Regions from separate parts of the Pseudoalteromonas sp. PB2-1 genome, predicted to be linked through region 3. Evidence: predicted binding sites of a transcription regulator. Region 3 holds the regulator's gene; each other region holds the start of a gene.
What was found. Region 3 encodes MetJ, which represses methionine synthesis genes. Its sites were predicted from a motif close to TAGACGTCTAGACGTCTA; they were not measured.
Positions count from the first base shown of each region.

Region 1: the regulator MetJ is predicted to act here: its motif matches at 2,154-2,171, upstream of metK (methionine adenosyltransferase).
Region 2: the regulator MetJ is predicted to act here: its motif matches at 1,898-1,915, upstream of metE (5-methyltetrahydropteroyltriglutamate--homocysteine S-methyltransferase).

Region 1 covers NZ_CP090667.1:2,908,035-2,912,330, forward strand. The annotation lists gene tkt (transketolase) at 15-2,006, opposite strand; gene metK (methionine adenosyltransferase) at 2,273-3,424, shown strand; gene L0Z67_RS13595 (diacylglycerol kinase) at 3,471-3,875, opposite strand; gene L0Z67_RS13600 (START domain-containing protein) at 3,933-4,296, opposite strand, start outside.
Region 2 covers NZ_CP090667.1:1,423,693-1,427,988, forward strand. The annotation lists gene L0Z67_RS06595 (Nif3-like dinuclear metal center hexameric protein) at 65-817, shown strand; gene L0Z67_RS06600 (LysR substrate-binding domain-containing protein) at 938-1,825, opposite strand; gene metE (5-methyltetrahydropteroyltriglutamate--homocysteine S-methyltransferase) at 2,113-4,296, shown strand, end outside.
Region 3 covers NZ_CP090667.1:442,523-446,818, reverse strand. The annotation lists gene metL (bifunctional aspartate kinase/homoserine dehydrogenase II) at 1-581, opposite strand, end outside; gene metB (cystathionine gamma-synthase) at 587-1,846, opposite strand; gene metJ (met regulon transcriptional regulator MetJ) at 2,072-2,392, shown strand; gene L0Z67_RS02130 (malic enzyme-like NAD(P)-binding protein) at 2,468-3,709, opposite strand; gene rpmE (50S ribosomal protein L31) at 4,245-4,296, opposite strand, start outside.

The sequences.
Region 1 (4,296 bases), 1.2 Mb from region 3:
TTAGCAGCTAAAGCTTAGAACAAAGCGTTTGCTTTGTTTACGACGTTTTCAACAGTGAAACCAAAGTGCTTGAATAGCTCGCCTGCAGGTGCTGACTCACCAAAGGTGGTCATACCGACTACTGCGCCATTTAGGCCTACATATTTATACCAGTAGTCTGCGATGCCCGCTTCGATTGCTACGCGGCGTGTTACGCTTGCTGGTAGTACGCTTTCTTTATATGCAGCGTCTTGCTCATCAAATAAATCAGTTGAAGGCATAGAGACAACGCGTACTTTTTTACCTTGTGAACGTAGCTCTGTTGCTGCATCTTGTGCAAGCTGTACTTCAGAACCTGTGGCGATAAGGATAAGCTCTGGCTCACCGTCACAGCTCAGTACGTAACCCCCTTTTTTCACGTCGCTTAGTTGCTGTGCAGTACGCGTTTGTTGCTCAAGGCCTTGACGAGTGAAAATCAGTGATGTTGGGCCGTCTTTACGCTCAATCGCTTGTTGCCATGCAATCGCAGACTCAACTTGGTCACATGGACGCCAGTTAACAAGGTTTGGCGTTAAACGCATGCTAGCAATTTGCTCTACCGGTTGGTGCGTCGGACCATCTTCACCTAGACCGATTGAATCGTGCGTATAAACGAAGATGCTTGGCTGCTTCATCAATGCCGCCATACGTACTGCGTTACGAGCGTATTCCATAAACATTAAGAATGTAGCACCATAAGGAATAAAGCCTTTATGCAGTGCAATACCGTTCATAATTGCCGACATACCAAATTCACGTACACCGTAGAAAATGTAGTTACCACTTGCATCGTTTGCTTCTAAGCCTTTTGAGCCATCCCAAAGTGTTAAGTTAGAACCCGCAAGATCAGCAGAGCCACCCATGAATTCTGGTAATAACGGACCAAATGCGTTTAATGCATTTTGTGATGCTTTACGTGTTGCTGGATTTGCTGGGTTTGCTTGCAGCTCTTCGATGTAAGCTTGTGACTTTTCAGCCCAATCAGCTGGTAATTCACCTTTTGTACGGCGTTTAAACTCAGCAGCAAGTTCAGGGTGTGCACTTGCGTAAGCAGCAAATTTTTCGTCCCAGCTTGCTTCTAGTTGCTTACCTTTTTCTTTGCCATCCCATTCGCTGTAAATATCAGCTGGGATTTCAAATGCTTCGCCAGTCCAACCTAGGAACTCACGAGATGCTGTGATTTCATCTTCACCGAGTGGCGCACCGTGACAGTCATGGCTACCTGATTTATTCGGTGAACCGTAGCCAATCACTGTTTTACAACAAATAAGTGATGGTTTATCGGTGATGCTACGTGCTTCTTCGATAGCGGCGCGAATTGCATCAGGATCGTGCCCATCTACATCGCTTACTACGTGCCAACCGTATGCTTTGAAGCGCGCTGGCGTGTCATCGCTGAACCAACCTTCCACTTCACCATCAATTGAGATGCCGTTGTCATCCCAAAACGCAACTAGTTTACCTAGACCTAATGTACCCGCTAATGAACAGGCTTCGTGTGAAATACCTTCCATTAAACAGCCGTCGCCCATGAACGCATAGGTGAAGTGGTCAACAATATCGTGACCTTCACGGTTAAACTGTGCAGCAAGTGCTTTTTCGGCAATCGCCATACCAACCGCATTTGTGATCCCTTGACCTAATGGGCCCGTAGTGGTCTCAATACCTGGTGCATACCCATATTCTGGGTGGCCTGGTGTTTTTGAGTGCATTTGACGGAAATTTTTAATTTCTTCTAACGGCAGATCATAACCACTTAAATGTAGAAGAGAATAGATCAGCATTGAACCGTGACCATTTGAAAGAATAAATCGATCGCGGTCTGCCCACTCTGGATTCGTTGGGTTGTGCTTTAGATAATCGCGCCATAGTACTTCTGCGATATCTGCCATGCCCATAGGGGCGCCAGGGTGACCAGATTTGGCCTGTTGTACTGCGTCCATTGATAAGACGCGAATAGCATTTGCAAGTTCTTTGCGTGATGGCATGAATTCTCCTACCTTTATGTATTTGCGCTGGTTGTGTGTAAGGCACCATTCTTACTTAATGTAAGGGTACAGTGCAATTAAAAATCCGTATTAAATGCACCTATTATTACTGTTTATTAAGAACGAAATGTTATTAGTAATTTTAAATAGACGTCTAGGCGTAAAATTACTATGCAAACATATTTGTTTTAGATAAAATACGCCCCTTAATTTTTTAGCGCTATTACCGACGTATGTGAAGCGCAATATTTGTGAGCAGAAATACAATGGCAAAACATTTATTTACTTCTGAATCAGTTTCTGAAGGTCATCCGGATAAAATCGCGGACCAAATCTCTGACGCGGTTCTAGATGCTATTTTAGAGCAAGATTCTCATGCCCGTGTTGCATGTGAGACTTACGTTAAAACCGGTATGGTGATGGTGGGTGGTGAAATCACGACTAGCGCTTGGGTTGATATCGAAGAAATCACACGTAAAACAGTACGTGAAATCGGTTACACACACTCAGACATGGGATTCGATGCTGACTCGTGTGCAATCCTAAACACAATCGGTAAACAATCTCCAGATATCAACCAAGGTGTTGACCGTGCTCGCCCTGAAGAGCAAGGCGCTGGTGACCAAGGTTTAATGTTTGGTTATGCATGTAACGAAACTGACGTGTTAATGCCTGCACCTATCACGTATTCACACCGTTTAGTTCAGCGTCAAGCTGAGGTTCGTAAAAGCGGTGAACTTAACTGGTTACGCCCAGATGCAAAATCTCAAGTGACGTTTGCATACGAAAATGGCAAGCCTGTTGGTATTGATGCCGTTGTTCTTTCAACTCAACACTGTGATTCAATCTCACAAAACGACTTAGTTGAAGCGGTAATGGAAACGATTATTAAGCCAGTTCTTCCAGCTGAGCTTATCTCAAGCGCGACTAAGTTTTTCATCAACCCAACTGGCCGTTTCGTAATCGGTGGCCCAATGGGTGACTGTGGTCTGACAGGTCGTAAAATCATCGTTGATACTTATGGTGGTATGGCTCGTCACGGTGGTGGTGCTTTCTCTGGTAAAGATCCATCAAAAGTTGACCGTTCAGCTGCATACGCTGCACGTTACGTTGCTAAAAACGTGGTTGCTGCTGGTCTTGCTGACAAGTGTGAGCTACAAGTTTCTTACGCTATCGGTGTTGCAGAGCCAACATCTATCAGCATCGAGACATTTGGTACAGGTAAATTAGAAGAAGCGCGTCTAATCGAATTAGTACGTGAGCACTTTGACCTTCGCCCATATGGCTTAATCCAAATGCTTGACCTTGAGCGTCCTATTTATCAACCGACAGCGGCTTACGGTCACTTCGGTCGTGAAGAGTTCCCTTGGGAGCGCACAGACAAAGCAGACGCACTTCGCGCAGCTGCTGGCCTGTAATAGGTTATATAAGATGAAAAAGCGCCTTCATTTGGCGCTTTTTTGTTTAAAACTGCATCATTATCTTTTCATAAATTGCCACTGCCCAAACCAGTAGCAAAATAATTAATGCCAACGTCACTGCCGCTGAGGCCATATCTTTAGCTCGCCCCGATAATACATGGTACTCAATACCGACTCTATCAGTCAGCGCCTCTATTGCTGAGTTGAGTAGCTCAACTATCAACAATAATAAATAAGGAATAAATAACATCAGCCAATGGCTTAATGATTGGGCAAGCAACACTGATAACGGAAATAATATCAGACCTAAATAGGTTTCAGTGCGAAATGCAGATTCTTCTTTAAAAGCAGCTTTAAAGCCTTTGATTGAGCATTTGGTGGCTTTTAAAACACGCCCTACCCCAATACCATTTGGTTTGTTTACCAAGGGAATTTTTGGCTCTTTCATTTTCTTCCTACGACTAAATAGACTAATAAAAGGTATTTATGTATTAATAATCTGCCTTTAAGAAGCACACTTCCCAGGCACGCTTGGTGTGTTTAGGCGCGTAAACCGATTATAGTGGAGTTCCTTACGTAGTGACTGTAAGGTCTTAAACACACTTTTTAATGATACCTTGTTACTCAACCAATGTGGAATAGAACCCGCGGGGTCTGCATAAGCTTGATGGCTAACCAGTAAGTCATTTTGCTGGTGTGTTAAGCGCCAAAAAGCGGTTAAATCTTTAATACGCACGACGCCATTTACTGCCGGTTTTGCATGGGGCTGACTAATAATTTTAAGCTCTGTTTTGTGCTCACTCAGGCGGTGGTAACACGAGTAGCTAACCAAATCGCGATCTGAAACAGGCCAAGGGGAATTAAAGTGA
Region 2 (4,296 bases), 980 kb from region 3:
CTTCCATTTTTCGCTCATAACCGCCAAAATTTGCACAAAATAGAGGGTTGGAGAACGGTTTTATATGCAACGCAAACAATTTACTCAATTACTAAATGACATTCTTAAGCCTGAATTAATCGCTGATTTCTGCCCCAACGGTTTACAAGTTGAAGGCGCGAGCGAGGTAAAAAAAATAGTAACGGGTGTAACAGCAAGCCAAGCATTGATTGATGCAGCGATAGCCGAAAATGCAGATACAATTTTGGTACATCACGGCTACTTTTGGAAAGGGGAGTCGCAGTCAATTACGGGTATGAAAAAACGCCGTATTGCAGCGCTTTTAAAGAATGATATTAATTTATATGGCTATCATTTGCCGCTAGATATACACCCCGACATTGGTAATAACGCGCAATTGGCAAAGTTACTCGATATTGAGTTTACTGCTGGGCTTGAATCCGGTCCTAATAGTGTGCCAGTAAAAGGGCGTTTAAAAACACCATTAACGGGTGAAGAATTTGCCGACAAAATTGCCCAAGTACTCAATCGCGCACCGTTAACAAGCTTAGTTAGAGAAGAGAAAATTGACACTATTGCTTGGTGTACTGGTGGTGGGCAAGGGTATATTGATTTAGCTGCCTCGCAGGATATTGATGCTTATTTGACAGGTGAAGCATCTGAACAAACGATTCACAGCTCACGTGAACAAGGTATCGATTTTTTTGCAGCAGGTCACCATGCGACAGAGCGCTATGGCATTAAAGCTCTGGGTGAGTTATTAGCTGAGCAGCATGGTTTTGATGTCACCTTTATTGATATCGATAACCCTGTCTGATTCTATGGAGACTACTGCGCCTTTGCATCAAAGCAGTGGCGCATATTTCACGGGCCAATGGACTGAACCAGCAAGGGAGCATAAAAGCCCATGTAACCATGTCAGTTACATGAGCTTTTATTAACGGCCGTTATTTTGTTTACAGGTATTTAAAAAGTGGCGATAAACAGGGTTATCTTTCATATTTTTTTTCATTGCTAAATACATCGGGCGTGTTAACCCTAACGCACCTAACGGAATCGATTTAATAAGCCCTTGGCTTTCATAAGGGGTCACTAACCAATCGGGCAAAGCCGCAACCCCCATACCAGCACTCACCAACTGGAAAATCAATAAGCCTTGGTCAACCGTTTTCAGCGTGCCATCGAATCGTGCATTTTGGATAAAATGTTTAAAGATATCTTGGCGTTCACGTGGAATGGGGTAAGAAATTATCGTTTCGTTTTTTAAATCCAGTGCGGTGACATAGGCTTTTTTGGCCAGTTCATGATCAGGTGAAACAATCAGTTTTAACTTAAAGTCGAATAAGTGTGCGTATTCTAATTTGTCTGGCTCACGGATATCAGAGGTGAGTACTAAGTCCAGTTCATCATTGATTAGATCAGGAATAGCGTCATAACTAAAGCCTCTTTCATAATCGACTTTAATATCTGGCCAAAAGTTGTTGAACTCTTTTATAGTCGGTAATAGCCAGTGAAAGCAAGCATGGCATTCGACACTTAAGCGCAGGTTTGAAATTGGCTGATTAAGGCTTTCTTTTAAACGGCATTTTGTCGCTTCAACACGCGGTAAAACTTCGTTTGCTAACTCCAGTAACAGCATACCTTGTGGCGTGAAGCGCACAGGCTGCGTTTTACGCTCGAAAAGTTGACAGTCTAATTTATTCTCAAGATCTTTAATTTGATGCGATAAAGCCGATTGCGTTAGAAACAACTCTCGGGCTGTATTGACCAAAGATCCTGTTTCTTTAAGGGTTGCTATGGTTTTTAAGTGTTTAATATCGATCATCTTTAAAAAATCTCATGAAAAATGTGAGTCAAACTCAGATTATGGACATAGTACGCCTACAATTATGTTTTTTCAACGTCTAGACGTCTAAAGTTTCAGAGGAATTTTACCTCATATTTACAATATACTTTTATTAATCAAATTGACAGCGTTGTCATTTATATTTTACTTAAATTATTTTTTAAATCCATGAAATTACCTCAAGTTGAAACTGAGAAAGCATCAGTTGAATTAGGTTTATCTCATCGCTAATGTTTTAGACATCTAAACAGCTAAATGGAATGGGTATGGCACAATTACATAATTTAGGCTTTCCTCGAATAGGAAAGAAACGTGAGTTAAAGTTCGCAATAGAATCTTATTGGGCAGGAAAAATAAACCAGCAAGTATTACTCGAACGAGGTAAGTCTATTCGACAAGAAAACTGGGCACTACAAGCTAATGCCGGTATTGACTTACTGCCTGTAGGTGACTTTGCTTGGTATGATCATGTTTTGAATACATCACTTTTGGTGGGAGCAATTCCAAAGCGCCACTATAGTGAGGAAGGTAACGTTGACTTAGATACACTTTTTAGAATTGCTAGAGGGCAAGCGCCTACTGGATGTCAATGTGCGGCAAGTGAGATGACAAAATGGTTTAATACAAATTATCACTATATTGTTCCTGAGTTATCGGAAGATCAAACATTCGCACTGACTTGGACTGAACTATTTGAGCATGTGCAAGAAGCTCATCAATTAGCCCACAAGGTGAAGCCTGTGTTGGTTGGCCCTGTGACTTATTTACATTTGGCTAAGCCTGCAGGAAAGCCGTTTGATACGTTATCATTACTAGAAAAGCTTTTACCTGTCTATCAACAGGTATTAGCTAAGCTTGCGAAGCTGGGTGTTGAGTGGGTTCAAATAGATGAGCCTGTTCTTGCCTTAGAATTAAACTATGGCCAGCGAAAAGCACTTAAAACAAGTTTTGCGACGCTTTCAGGACAAGGTGTGAAGTTACTACTTGCCAGTTATTTTGACTCAGTAAATGATTATGTTGCCGATATAGCTAATTACCCTGTAGACGGTGTGCATTTTGATTGTGTTGCAGGAAATAACGATATATCAAAGCTTGATACCTTAATCACACAGCAACAGGTACTTTCACTGGGTATTATTGACGGTCGTAATATATGGCGCAGTGATTTAACGCAAAAGTATTCTGTATTGCACGCGTTAGCTAAAAAAAGAGGCGATAACCTGTGGCTTGCGCCATCTTGTTCGTTGCTTCATACACCTGTCGATTTAGACCAAGAGCAGCAATTAGATAGTGAAATAAAATCGTGGCTTGCTTTTGCCAAACAAAAAGGCGAAGAGTTACAACTATTGCGTAATGCGCTTAACACAGGGCAAACACAGTTGCTGTATGATTACAGTGAGCCAGTTAAGAAACGTTTAATATCAGCAAGAGTTAATAATCAAGATGTACAAAACCGTCTGAGTACACTAACTAACAAAGATGCTAAACGGTCTAGTCCATTCTCAGTTAGAATAGCCAAACAGCAAAGCGCACTTGGGCTACCTTTACTACCGACCACCACGATAGGATCTTTCCCGCAAACTCAATCGATACGTAAAGCACGTAAAGAATTTAAAGCGGGGGTTTTGCCTGCTGCTGAGTATCGTCAGCAGATGGAAGCAGAAATTCGCTATGCTGTTGAAGAGCAAGAGGCGTTACAGCTCGATGTTTTGGTGCATGGTGAGGCAGAGCGTAACGATATGGTTGAGTACTTTGCGGAGTTTTTGCAAGGCTTTGCATTCACCCAATTTGGGTGGGTACAAAGTTATGGCACGCGTTGTGTAAAACCCCCGATTATTTGGGGCGATGTGTCGAGAGAGCAATCTATGACAGTTGAATGGGCGCGTTATGCACAATCTCTAACAACGAAGAAAATGAAAGGCATGCTAACGGGTCCAGTGACTATTCTATTTTGGTCATTTATCCGTGATGATTTAGATAAACCTACCATTGCTAAGCAGATAGCATTAGCGCTTCGTGATGAAGTTGTCGATTTAGAGCAAGCTGGTATAAAGATAATTCAAATCGATGAGCCCGCTTTTAGAGAAGGTATGCCATTAAAATCAAGTGACTGGCAATCGTACTTGGACTGGGCTGCTTATGCATTTCGTGTTTGTGCATCGAAAGTGGCAGATGAAACACAAATTCATACTCATATGTGTTATGCGGAGTTTAACGACATCATAGCGGGTATTGCAGACATGGATGCAGATGTCATCACGATAGAAACATCTCGTTCAAATATGGAGCTATTAAAAGCATTTGAGGATTTTGATTATCCGAATGATATCGGGCCAGGGGTGTATGATATTCACAGCCCAAATATCCCCGATATTGCTTGGATTAAGAACTTAATTCACAAAGCGGCTAAAAAAGTGCCAGTAGAGAGGCTCTGGGTCAACCCTGACTGC
Region 3 (4,296 bases):
CCATTGCGCCCTAGGGTTACGGTATTGCCTTGGCAATCAGCGGCAATAAACCCCGTCACAACATTGATCTGGTTATGGTTGATTAACTCACTGCAACTTTGCTGATTTTTTTGATGCAACAATTGGCCATCATGCAAAGTAAAGAGCTGTCTTGCATCAACATCTTTAGATTCTAAACCGAGTTGATTTAAATAGGCTGCAAGTAACCGAGCAGACCAAACCTCACCATGAGCAAGTAAAGGTGCTTCATGTAGTTGTTGCTGGGCAATTAACGCTGTCAGTGATGCTAATTCATCTTTTAGTTTAGCTAATGCATGTTGCTTACTCTGCGACACTAATAGCTGCTCGATTAGTGCACGCTGATTATTATCAATAAGCAATAAAATATCACTCACAGCTTGATTATCATTTTGTTGATAGCTCTGCCAGAGCTTTACAAGTGTGTCTGTCGTTTTCCCAGAGGCTGATACAACAACACAATCGCCTAGCTCAGTGTTTGCCAACACAATGTTCGCAACTGCTTGATACCGCTCGGCTGAGCTTAGGCTTGAGCCACCAAATTTATGAACAATATTAACCATTTCTTCTACCACAATGCCGTATGTGCAGGCGTTAACTTAAACGATGTATTTTGCTGATTAGTTGGCTGTACTTGAGCGGCTTTAGGTTGGCCCGCTTGTAAGCCTTCGCCTGGTTTAACTTGATTGAAAACACGTTCCAGATCAGCAATTAAGTCGTTAATATCTTCAATACCGACAGAAATACGAATGAGTGTATCGCCCACACCTGCCTCAAGGCGTGCTTTAGGATCCATGCCAGCATGAGTCATTGTCGCAGGATGGCAAATAAGGCTCTCAACCCCACCCAATGACTCTGCAAGGCTAAACTCTTTTAAGCTTGTTAAAAACGCAGCAGCGTCATTAATATCACCTTTAATATCAAAGCTAACCATACCACCAAAGCCACGTTGCTGCGCTTTAGCGAGCTCATGCTGAGGATGAGAAGCAAGACCAGGGTAATAAACCTGACTAACAAAAGGCGAATTTTCTAAATACTGAGCGATTGCAAACGCATTCTCTTGGTGTTGTTTTAAACGCACATTTAATGTTCGCAAACCACGAAGGGTTAAATAACTATCGAATGGTGCACCGGTAATACCAATGTTATTTGCCCACCAAGCTAGTTCATCACCAAGCTCTTGTGTTGCGGCAATCACTGCACCACCTACTACATCTGAGTGGCCATTAATATACTTAGTCGTTGAATGTACGACGATATCTACACCAAACTGAATTGGATTTTGGAGTGCTGGTGATAAGAACGTATTATCGGCAGCAACTAAAGCTCCACATTGCTTAGCAATTGAGGTGATCGCTTTAATATCAGTTAAACGCAAAATTGGATTACTGGGTGTCTCTATCCAGATAAGCTTTGGTTTGATTGCTAAAATTTCTTGATGATTTTCACTGTTGGTTAAATCTAACACTTTTAGCTTCAATAACCCGCGCTTTTCTAATGATGTGAATAAACGGTAACTGCCACCATAGCAGTCATGCGGGATCACTAAAGTGTCGTCACTATTTAAAAGCTGTGTTGCTAAATGCACCGCAGACATACCCGTTGCTGTAATAATGCCTTTTGCACCGCCTTCAAGTTCAGCCAGTGTTTCAGCCAAAATATCACGATTCGGATTACCACTGCGTCCGTAGTCATACTGACGTTTAGTATCAAAATCAGCAAATGAATAGGTGGTTGATAAATAGATAGGTGGAACGACAGCACCATGATGTTTGTCAGCTTCGATACCATGACGAACAGCTATCGTCGCTTTATTTTTTTCACTCATTTCATCACCTACTCATTAATTGGATGTTTAGACGTCTAAAAGGTTAGATGATCAATTATGAGAAGTCAAAGCATTTGTGGCTGACATAAAGAAGTTTATACATTTACACGACTAGATGGCTAAATAACTAGTATTTGACTATCTTTTTTAAAGAGATAAAATTTCCGCATCTTTGCGCTGTGAAAAAGGCGTGAACTACTTATAACCGAGGCAACGAAATTACTTATGGCTAAATGGAACGGTGAATACATTCACCCATACGCAGAACACGGTAAAAAATCAGAACAAGTTAAAAAGATTACCGTATCAATTCCGCTAAATGTACTAAAAGTATTAACAGATGAACGCACTCGTCGTCAGATCAACAACCTACGACATGCGACAAATAGTGAGCTTCTATGCGAAGCTTTTCTACATGCTTTTACAGGTCAGCCATTACCAAATGATGACGACTTACGCAAAGACAACCCAGAAAAAGTCCCTGAAGAAGTGAAAAAGATCATGCTTGAAATGGGATTAGATATCCCTGTACTTGATTCTGAATGAGCCATCGGATAGACGCCGATTCACAGGTATAAAAAAACTCAGCTAAGGCTGAGTTTTTTATTAGCGTAAATAAATTTAACGCATGTAATCTTCTGGCATTTCGATTTGCGCAACGCCCGACTCAACCGCCGCTTCTGCAACAGCACGCGCGATACGTGGTAATAAACGCGGGTCCATTGGCTTCGGAATGATGTACTCGGCACCAAACTCAAGTGATTCAACGCCAGCCGCTGTTAATACTTCGCTTGGTACTGGCTCTTTGGCAATACCACGAATAGCATGCACAGCTGCAATTTTCATTTCATCATTAATTGCCGTTGCACGCACATCAAGCGCACCGCGGAAAATAAACGGGAAACAAAGCACGTTATTTACTTGGTTAGGAAAATCTGAACGACCCGTTGCCATAATTAAATCATTGCGCGCACTGTGTGCAACTTCTGGCGCAATCTCAGGATCTGGGTTTGAACACGCAAACACCACTGGCTTGTCTGCCATTAGCTTTAAGTCATCCGCCGTCAATAAATCTGGCCCAGATACACCTACAAATACATCCGCATCAGCAATAACGTCTTGTAATGTACGTTTATCAGTGTTGTTAGCAAACAACTGCTTATATTCGTTTAAATCATCGCGGCGAGTATGGATCACACCTTTACGGTCAAGCATATAGATATGCTCACGTAATGCACCACACTTAATTAACAGCTCCATACAAGCAACAGCTGCCGCACCAGCTCCTAAACATACGATAATGGCATCTTCGATATCCTTACCTTGTACTTCAAGGGCATTAAGCATACCGGCAGCAGTAACAATAGCTGTACCATGTTGGTCATCGTGGAAAACTGGAATATCGCAGCGCTCGATAAGCGCTTTTTCAATTTCAAAACATTCTGGTGCTTTAATATCTTCTAGGTTGATGCCGCCAAACGTATCAGCGATGTTTGCAACAGTATTGATGAAATCTTCTGTAGTGCGATGTTTTACTTCAATATCGATTGAATCAAGGCCAGCAAAACGTTTGAATAGTAATGCTTTACCTTCCATGACAGGTTTTGATGCAAGAGGGCCTAAGTTACCCAAACCTAAAATTGCGGTACCGTTTGAAATCACCGCAACCATGTTACCTTTACCAGTATATTTGTAGGCATTTGCTGGATCAGCAGCGATTTCACGAACTGGTTCAGCCACACCTGGGCTATAAGCTAAAGCGAGATCGTTAACCGTTTCGGCCGGCTTGGTTAGTTCAACACTAATTTTACCTGGAACGGGGTGAGCGTGGTAATGTAATGCTTGTTCACGGAAATCTGACATAACGCGATAGTATCCTGCAAAAAAGTTAAAAAGTGAGAGAGCTTGCATCAGTACGATACCTGTAATGTATAAAAATTCCAAGTATTATCAGGTCTATCCTGTTATATGCTATATCGCTTAATTTTAAAGGATTTACCCACAACTTCTGTGCATAGTTGCGATTAATCAGACATAAAAATTCACCTATTTATGACCTTTTAAGCACCTGTTTTTGTATTTTATATGCACGAACACTGCAAATAGCCGAAATTAGTTCCAAATGACCATTTCGACGACATTGCCAGCATTTACTTACAAAGTTATTTAAATTTATTACTTTTTGTAACTTTTGGAATCATTTATACATCTAAGAATATAGCGAAGGGATTGCACTTTGTCTGCAAAATTAGCGACATAATGAGCATAACAAGCAAAAATAGTTATATGGGAAGTGAGTGAAAACAGCATGTTCGGCATAGCGTCTAATATCATGCTTTGTTAATTTCAGGTATAAAAAAAGCACCCTAAGGTGCTTTTTTTAACTAAACAGCAGACATTACTTCTTGCTGCTAAGTGCACCGAAGCGCTTGTTGAAACGATCAACACGG